Caballeronia sp. LZ062: one gene and its partner. Each later gene encodes a partner of the first gene's protein in a complex. Links are inferred from orthologs where the notes say so. Each region holds a gene or a part of one and is shown on either strand. Other genes may lie near its edges.

Evidence for each region. Proteins that work in one complex are often made in the same cells at the same time.
Region 2: the proteins of accB (region 1) and accD are in contact, whole or in part, in a solved structure (PDB 8UXZ), measured with the Escherichia coli proteins. The link is inferred for Caballeronia sp. LZ062 from one-to-one orthologs.

What each region holds. Positions count from the first base shown.
Region 1 is NZ_JARTWB010000002.1:150,756-154,115, reverse strand. The notes cover bases 676-3,360. They hold accB (acetyl-CoA carboxylase biotin carboxyl carrier protein), read left to right. Parts: upstream 676-1,623; coding sequence 1,624-2,097; downstream 2,098-3,360. Other genes in these bases: accC (acetyl-CoA carboxylase biotin carboxylase subunit), read left to right, coding at 2,249-3,360; P9239_RS06760 (TlpA disulfide reductase family protein), read left to right, coding at 676-1,178. Outside these bases: P9239_RS06765 (UDP-N-acetylmuramate--alanine ligase), read left to right, coding at 1-611; more of P9239_RS06760, read left to right, coding at 639-675. UniProt on the Escherichia coli protein: This protein is a component of the acetyl coenzyme A carboxylase complex; first, biotin carboxylase catalyzes the carboxylation of the carrier protein and then the transcarboxylase transfers the carboxyl group to form malonyl-CoA.
Region 2 is NZ_JARTWB010000001.1:983,590-988,730, forward strand. Bases 2,389-5,141 are described here. They hold accD (acetyl-CoA carboxylase, carboxyltransferase subunit beta), read left to right. Parts: upstream 2,389-3,205; coding sequence 3,206-4,078; downstream 4,079-5,141. Other genes in these bases: trpA (tryptophan synthase subunit alpha), read left to right, coding at 2,389-3,142; folC (bifunctional tetrahydrofolate synthase/dihydrofolate synthase), read left to right, coding at 4,157-5,141. In the rest of the region: P9239_RS04575 (phosphoribosylanthranilate isomerase), read left to right, coding at 1-191; trpB (tryptophan synthase subunit beta), read left to right, coding at 238-1,431; P9239_RS04585 (site-specific DNA-methyltransferase), read left to right, coding at 1,439-2,266; more of trpA, read left to right, coding at 2,339-2,388.

The DNA.
Region 1 (3,360 bases):
TCGCCATCGCGGCCGCGAGAATGATCGCCGAAGACGGTCTCGACTACTCCACCGCCAAGCGCAAGGCGGCGCGGCTCGTGGTCGGCGAGAGCAAGATCGGCGGCGAGTTCTTGCCCGACAACGATCAGATCGAAGAGGAAATCCGCGAATATCAGGCGATTTTCCAGAGCGACAGCCAGCCCGCCGTCCTGCGCCGCATGCGCGAGGTCGCGCTCGAATGGATGGAGCGCCTGAAGCCTTACGACCCGTACCTGACCGGCGCGGTGCTCAACGGCACGGCAGGCGAGCATTCGGATATCCATCTGCAATGCTTCTGCGACAACCCGAAGGAAGTCGCCATTTATCTGCTCAACGCCAACATTCAGTACGACGTCTCCGAGACGCGGCACTTCGCCGGGCGCGGCTATGTGGAGACGTTGAGCTTTCTGCATCGCTTGCGCGGCGAGGAACCGATCGGCGTTCACATCGCGTTGTACAGCACCGTCGATTTGCGCGGCGCGGTGCGTGCCGACGGGCGCGGCCGGCTGGCTCGCGCTAACGCCGCAGCCGTGCGTGCGCTGCTCGATCAATCCGACGACCCGGATCGCCCGCCGCTTTATATTGGCGAGTGAGTCGTCGAGACGCTTTCAATCTCCCTCATGAACAGCACACGTATCTTCGCGGCCCTGGCGGTCGCCATCGCCGCGACGGTCGGCGGCTTCTACGCGGGCCATCTTTTTACCGGCAACGATACCGAGGCGGCGACGCAGCCGAGCGGCAACGCCGTCGATCAGCTGTGGAAGACCACGCCGCCCGCTGCCTCGGGCACGTCTCAACCGCTCGCGGCGTACAAGGGCAAGCCGGTCGTCGTGAATTTCTGGGCGTCGTGGTGCGGACCGTGCGTGAAGGAGATGCCCACGCTTTCGGCGATGCAGCGCGAATATCAGAAGAAGGGCATTACGTTTATCGGGCTGGGCGTGGACAGCGAGAAGAACGTCAACGACTTCCTGAAAAAAGTGCCGGTGGATTATCCCGTCTACGTCACCGGCTTCGGCGGCGCGGACCTGGCGCGCAGCTTCGGCAACAACGCGGGCGGCCTGCCGTTCACCGTCGTTATCGACGCAAAAGGCGTCGTCCATTTGGCGAAGCTAGGCGAAGTGAACGAAGCGGAACTTCGCCATGCGCTCGACGCGCTGTAAAAATTCGCTGCGGATTCGCTTACCGTTCGCATAAGTAAGCAGCAACTTAGCGCAGCTTTGCTGTAAGTTCGCGGTTTGCCTGCGATAATGACGCATTGCGAGCCCGGACGCGCGCGGTCCGGCGTGCTGTAAAACTAGACAAAATTCTCTAAACGGCGCTAAAGTGCGCCGAATTCCGCACAACCCGAAGCGACCATGACCACTCCGCCGGTGCCGCAAGGCCACGTAGCCGCCCATTCAGCCGCCAGCAAAAGCGGCGTCTGCAGCGGCGCGCCGGACGGGAACGGTCGCTGCGCTGCCGATTTCGCCGCAGGCGCGTTGCGCCGCGCCTCTGCGTGCTCCGGACGATTCATCGCCCCGGCACGTGGCTGACGCCCAGAACACCCACAAATCAAGTCAAGCACCGGGCAGTCCCGGTCTCCAAGTATTGAAAGGGGATTTTTCGATGGACCTTCGTAAACTGAAAACGCTGATCGACCTCGTCTCGGAATCCGGCATCTCGGAGCTGGAAGTGACGGAGGGCGAAGGCAAGGTTCGCATCGTCAAGAACGCGGCGCCCGTCTACATGCAGGCTCCGCAGCAATACGCGCCGCAAGCGCAGGCGCAAGCCGCGCCGAGCTTCGCCGCATCGGGCGATGCGGGTGCGAGCGCAGGCGCCGCCGCGCCGGCCGCCGCGCCGCAAGGTCACGTCGTCACCTCGCCGATGGTGGGTTCGTTCTACCGCGCGCCGTCGCCGGGCGCCGATCCTTTCGTGCAGGTCGGCGATACGGTCAAGGAAGGCCAGACGCTGTGCATCATCGAAGCCATGAAGCTCCTGAACGAAATCGAATCGGACAAGTCCGGCGTCGTGAAGGAAATTCTTGTCGAGAACGGTCAGGCGGTCGAGTACGGCCAGCCGCTCTTCGTGATCGGCGACTAAGCGCGTCGGGCCGTGCGCCGGACGCATCGCTCCGGTTCGCCCGGCTTAACCGCGCCGGCGCACGCCATCCGCAAGCATCCGGAGGCGCGCGCCGCCGATTCGAATCCCGAGGGCCGCTCGCGCGTGCCCGTTGATGAGCCGACCCACTGCCATGTTTGAAAAAATCCTCATTGCGAACCGCGGCGAAATCGCGCTTCGCATCCAGCGCGCGTGCCGCGAACTGGGCGTCAAGACAGTCGTCGTCTATTCAGAAGCCGACAAGGAAGCGAAGTACGTGAAGCTCGCCGACGAAGCCGTCTGTATCGGACCGGCGCCGTCGAACCTGTCGTATCTGAACATGCCCGCGCTCATCAGCGCGGCCGAAGTCACCGACGCCGAAGCCATCCATCCCGGCTACGGCTTTCTTTCCGAGAACGCGGATTTCGCCGAGCGCGTCGAGCAATCGGGCTTCACGTTCATCGGCCCGCGCCCGGAGACCATTCGCCTGATGGGCGACAAGGTCACGGCCAAGCAGACCATGATCAAGACCGGCGTGCCGTGCGTGCCGGGTTCGGAAGGCGCGTTGCCGGAAGATCCGAAGGAGATCGTGAAAATTGCGCGCGCGGTCGGCTATCCCGTCATCATCAAGGCGGCGGGCGGCGGCGGCGGACGCGGCATGCGCGTGGTCCACACGGAAGCGGCGCTCGTTAATGCCGTGAACATGACGCGCGAAGAAGCGGGACGCGCATTCGGCAATCCGCAGGTCTACATGGAGAAATTCCTGGAGAACCCGCGGCATATCGAAATTCAGGTGCTGTCGGATTCGTTCCGCAACGCGCTGTGGCTCGGCGAGCGAGACTGCTCCATGCAGCGCCGCCACCAGAAGGTGGTCGAAGAAGCGCCGGCGCCTGGCATCGCGCGGCGTCTGATCGACCGCATCGGCGACCGCTGCGCCGAAGCGTGCAAGAAGATGGGCTATCTGGGCGCGGGCACGTTCGAATTCCTGTACGAAAACAACGAGTTCTACTTCATCGAAATGAACACGCGCGTGCAGGTCGAGCATCCGGTGACGGAGCTGATCACGGGCGTCGATATCGTGCAGGAGCAGATCCGCATTGCGGCGGGCGAGAAGCTCACGCTGCGTCAGAAGGACATCCAGTTCCGCGGCCACGCCATCGAATGCCGCATCAACGCGGAAGACCCGTTCAAGTTCACGCCGTCGCCGGGACGCATCACGTCGTGGCACGCGGCGGGCGGCCCGGGCATCCGCGTCGATTCGCACGC
Region 2 (5,141 bases), on another replicon or contig:
CAGATCTCGGGCATCGGGCCGTTTTGAGTGGTGGGTTGAACGCGCAAAACGTCAGTGACGCCATCCGGCGCGTGCGCCCGTTCGCGGTCGATGTCTCCAGCGGCATCGAAGTGCCGGGCGCGAAGGGCGTGAAAGATCCCGCCCGAATGGCCGCGTTCGTGCGCGCAGTGCGCGAAGCGGACGCCGGCTGATACCGACCGCGAGCCTGCCACGGCTCGCCACCGAGAGAGTGACGCAATGTACAACTTGCCTGATGAAAGAGGCCACTTCGGCCAATATGGCGGCGTGTTCGTCTCCGAAACGCTCATCCATGCGCTCGACGAACTGCGCCGCGCCTACGACGCGGCCCGCCAGGACCCGGCGTTCCAGGCCGAATACGACTACGAACTGAAGCATTACGTCGGCCGTCCTTCCCCGATTTATCACGCGAAACGCTGGAGCGAGATGCTCGGCGGCGCGCAGCTTTATCTGAAGCGCGAAGACCTGAATCACACGGGCGCGCACAAGGTCAACAACGTGATCGGGCAGGCGCTGCTCGCGCGCAAGATGGGCAAGCCGCGCGTGATCGCGGAAACCGGCGCGGGCCAGCACGGCGTGGCGACAGCGACCATCGCGGCGCGCTTCGGCATGGAGTGTGTCGTCTACATGGGCGCCGAGGACGTGAAGCGACAGGCGGCGAATGTCTATCGCATGAAATTGCTGGGCGCGACCGTCGTGCCGGTGGAATCCGGCTCGCGCACGCTGAAGGACGCGCTCAACGAGGCCATGCGCGACTGGGTGACGAACGTGGAAAACACGTTTTACATCATCGGCACCGTGGCGGGGCCGCATCCTTATCCGATGATGGTGCGCGACTTCCAGCGCGTGATCGGCGACGAATGCCGCGTGCAGATGCCCGAGATGACGGGCCGTCAGCCGGATGCGGTGATTGCGTGCGTCGGCGGCGGGTCGAACGCGATGGGCATCTTTTATCCGTTTATCGAAGACGAAGCCGTTCGTTTGATCGGCGTCGAGGCGGCGGGCGACGGTATCGATACGGGCCGTCACGCGGCTTCGCTGATGGGCGGAAGCCCCGGCGTGCTGCACGGCAATCGCACGTATCTGCTGCAGGACGACAACGGCCAGATCATCGAGACGCACTCGGTGTCGGCGGGCCTCGACTATCCGGGCGTCGGGCCGGAGCACGCGTGGCTGAAGGACGCGGGCCGCGCCGAGTACGTCGGCATCACCGACGATGAGGCGCTGAAGGCGTTCCACGATTGCTGTCGGATCGAAGGCATCATTCCGGCGCTGGAGTCCAGTCACGCGCTGGCGTACGGGGCGAAGCTCGCGAAGACGCTGCCGCGCGACAAGGTGCTGCTCGTCAACCTCTCGGGCCGCGGCGACAAGGACATGCACACGGTCGCCGAGCGATCGGGCATCCAGTTCTAAGCCGCAGATGCGCACCGTTATCGACGAACCGATGTCCGCCGGCGCGCTGCAAGGCGCCGGCATCGACATTTGGAACCGCGACTTTCTCGCCGATGCCGCCTCCATTCCCGATGCGTCGATCGATCTGATCGTCGCGGACCCGCCGTATGGGCTCGGCAAGGACTACGGAAACGACTCGGACATGCTGTCCGGCGAGGCCTTTCTTGCGTGGACGTACCGCTGGCTGGACATTGCGATACCGAAGCTCAAAAAAAGCGGGTCGATGTACATCTTCTGCACCTGGCAATATTCGCCCGAACTGTTCGTGTTCCTGAAGCGCCGGATGATGATGGTCAACGAAATCGTCTGGGACCGGCGCGTGCCGAGCATGGGCGGAACGACGCGAAAATTCACCTCGGTGCACGACAACATCGGTTATTTCGCGGTATCGAAGGATTACTACTTCGACCTCGATCCGGTGCGCATTCCCTACGACGCAGCGACGAAAAAGGCGCGCTCGCGCAAGATTTTCGAAGGCAGCAAGTGGCTCGAGATGGGCTACAACCCGAAGGACGTCTGGTCCGTGTCGCGGCTGCACCGGCAGCACGCGGAGCGGGTCGATCATCCGACGCAAAAGCCGCTGGAAATCGTCGAGCGCATGGTGTTGGCGAGTTGTCCGCCGGGCGGCCGCGTCCTCGATCCGTTCATGGGCAGCGGCACGACCGCCGTCGCGTGCGCGCGCCACGGCCGGCTTTTCACGGGCTTCGAAATCAACGCGGACTATTGCGCTATCGCGGAAAGCCGCCTCGCAAAGCTGGACGCGCCGCTGACCGCCGAAACCGAGACGGCCGAATAACGCGCGAGCCGCAGCTTCGTCGCTGATCGCGTCGAATGATCGACGCCAACGAATACGCTTAAGAGAATTCTCATGTCCCGTATCAAGAACACTTTCGCGACGCTTGCCGCGCAAGGCCGCAAAGGGCTGATTCCCTTCATCACGGCGGGCGATCCGAACCCCGAGCAAACCGTCGAATTCATGCACGCGCTCGCCAAGGGCGGCGCCGACGTCATCGAGCTGGGTGTGCCGTTTTCCGATCCGATGGCCGATGGCCCCGTCATCCAGCGTTCGTCGGAGCGCGCGCTGGCGCGCGGCGTCACGCTCAAGCGCGTGCTGGCCGATGTGGCGCGCTTTCGCGAAACCGACGCCGACACGCCCGTCGTGCTGATGGGCTACGCCAATCCCATCGAGCGCATGGGCGCCGACGCGTTCGCGCAAGCCGCGAAGCAAGCGGGGGTGGACGGCGTGCTCGTCGTCGACTATCCGCCCGAGGAAGCCAGCGATTTCGGCGCGACGATGCGCGCGGCCGGCATCGATCCGATCTTCCTGCTCGCGCCGACATCGACCGATGAGCGCGTGGCGGCGGTCGGCAAGATCGCGAGCGGCTACGTGTACTACGTGTCGCTCAAGGGCGTGACGGGCGCGGCAAATCTGGACGTTTCCAGCATCGCGAGTAAAATCCCGGCCATCAAGTCGCAGGTGCCGCTGCCGGTCGGCGTCGGTTTCGGCATTCGCGACGCAGAGACGGCCCGCGCCGTCGCGGAAGTCGCGGACGCGGTCGTTATCGGAAGCCGGCTCGTGCAGTTGCTCGAAGAGGCGCCGCCGGACACGGCCGCCGCGTCGCTCACGAGCTTCATCGCGGAAATTCGCGCGGCGCTCGATTCCGCCAAATAACATGTGCCGCCGCGGCCGTCATCGACGGTGCGCGGCGATGCCCCGATCAGTCAAGGAACAACGATGAGCTGGCTCGACAAACTGCTGCCGCCCAAGATCAAGCAAACCGATCCCAAGAACCGCAAGGGTATCCCGGAAGGGCTCTGGGTGAAGTGTCCGTCGTGCGAGGCGGTGCTCTACCGCAACGACGTCGAGGCGAATCTGCATGTTTGCCCGAAATGCAGCCACCATATGCGCATCGGCGCGCGCGAGCGGCTCGACCGCCTGCTCGATCCGGAAGGCCGCTATGAAATCGGCCAGGAAATCGTGCCGGTCGACGCGCTCAAGTTCAAGGACAGCCGGAAGTATCCGGACCGCCTGAAAGAGGCGATGGAAGACACCGACGAAACCGACGCGATGGTCGTCATGGGCGGCGCGATCCATACGCTGCCGTGCGTGGTCGCGTGCTTCGAGTTCTCGTTCATGGGCGGCTCGATGGGCTCGGTGGTCGGTGAACGCTTCGCCCGCGGCGCGCGCAACGCGCTGGAGCAAAACGTGCCCTTCATCTGCTTCACGGCGTCGGGCGGCGCGCGCATGCAGGAAAGCCTGCTTTCGCTGATGCAGATGGCGAAAACCACGGCCATGCTGACCAAGCTCGCCGACGCAAAGCTGCCGTTCATCTCCGTGCTCACCGACCCGACGATGGGCGGCGTATCGGCGAGCTTCGCATTCTTGGGCGACGTCGTGATCGCCGAGCCGAAGGCGCTGATCGGCTTCGCCGGCCCGCGCGTGATCGAGCAGACGGTGCGCGAGAAGCTGCCTGAAGGCTTCCAGCGCGCGGAATTCCTGATGCAGAAGGGCGCGATCGACATGATCGTGGATCGCCGCAAGATGCGCGAAGAAATCGCGCAGCTGATGGCGCTGATGACGCGACAGCCGGCCGATTCGGTGGCTTGACGCCGCTTTGTGCCCGCGCCGCGCCGCGCGTGAACCGCGAGGTTCCGCGCGGCGTTTTTGCTTCTCCGCATACCGAACATGAACACATTCCCAACTCTCGACGCGTGGCTCGCCCATCTGGAAGCGGCGCATCCGGTCGGTATCGACATGGGCCTCGCGCGCATCGGCCGCGTCAAGGAGGCGCTCGGCCTGCGCTTCGATTGCCCGGTAATCACCGTCGGCGGCACGAACGGCAAGGGCTCGACGTGCGCGATCCTCGAAGCGATCCTCCTGCGCGCGGGCTATCGCGTGGGCTGCCATACGTCGCCGCACTTGCTGTCGTTCAACGAGCGCGCGCGCATCGACGGTGAAGACGCGACCGACGCCGAACTGCTCGAACACTTCGAAGCCGTTGAGAAGGCGCGCGCCAGCCTGCCCGATCCTGTTTCGCTGACGTATTTCGAATTCACCACGCTCGCCATCCTGCATCTGTTCGCGTCGCGCGGGCTTGATGCCGTGATCCTCGAAGTGGGGCTGGGCGGGCGGCTGGACGCGGTGAATATCGTCGATACGGATTGCGCCGTGGTGACGAGCATCGACCTCGACCATACGGACTATCTCGGCGACACGCGGGAAAAAATCGGCTTCGAGAAGGCGGGCATCTTCCGTTCGGGCAAGCCGGCCGTGTGCGGCGATCCTTCGCCGCCGCAAACGTTGATCGACCATGCCGCCGCTGTGGGCGCGGACTTGTGGCTCGTCGGCCGCGATTTTCGCTACGAAGCGCAGCCGGGCAACGAACGCCAGCAGTGGAGCTACATCGGCCGCACGCAGCGGCGCGCGGCGCTCGCCTATCCGGCGCTGCGCGGGGCGAATCAGCTCATCAACACGTCGGCGGCGCTCGCCGCGCTCGAGGCGCTGCGCGACCGGCTGCCGGTGTCCGCGCAGGACATTCGTCTGGGGCTCGCGAACGTGGAACTGCCGGGGCGCTTCCAGGTGCTGCCGGGCAAGCCGCAGATCATTCTCGACGTTGCGCACAATCCGCACGCCGCAGCCGTGCTCGCGCAAAACCTCGGCAACATGGGCT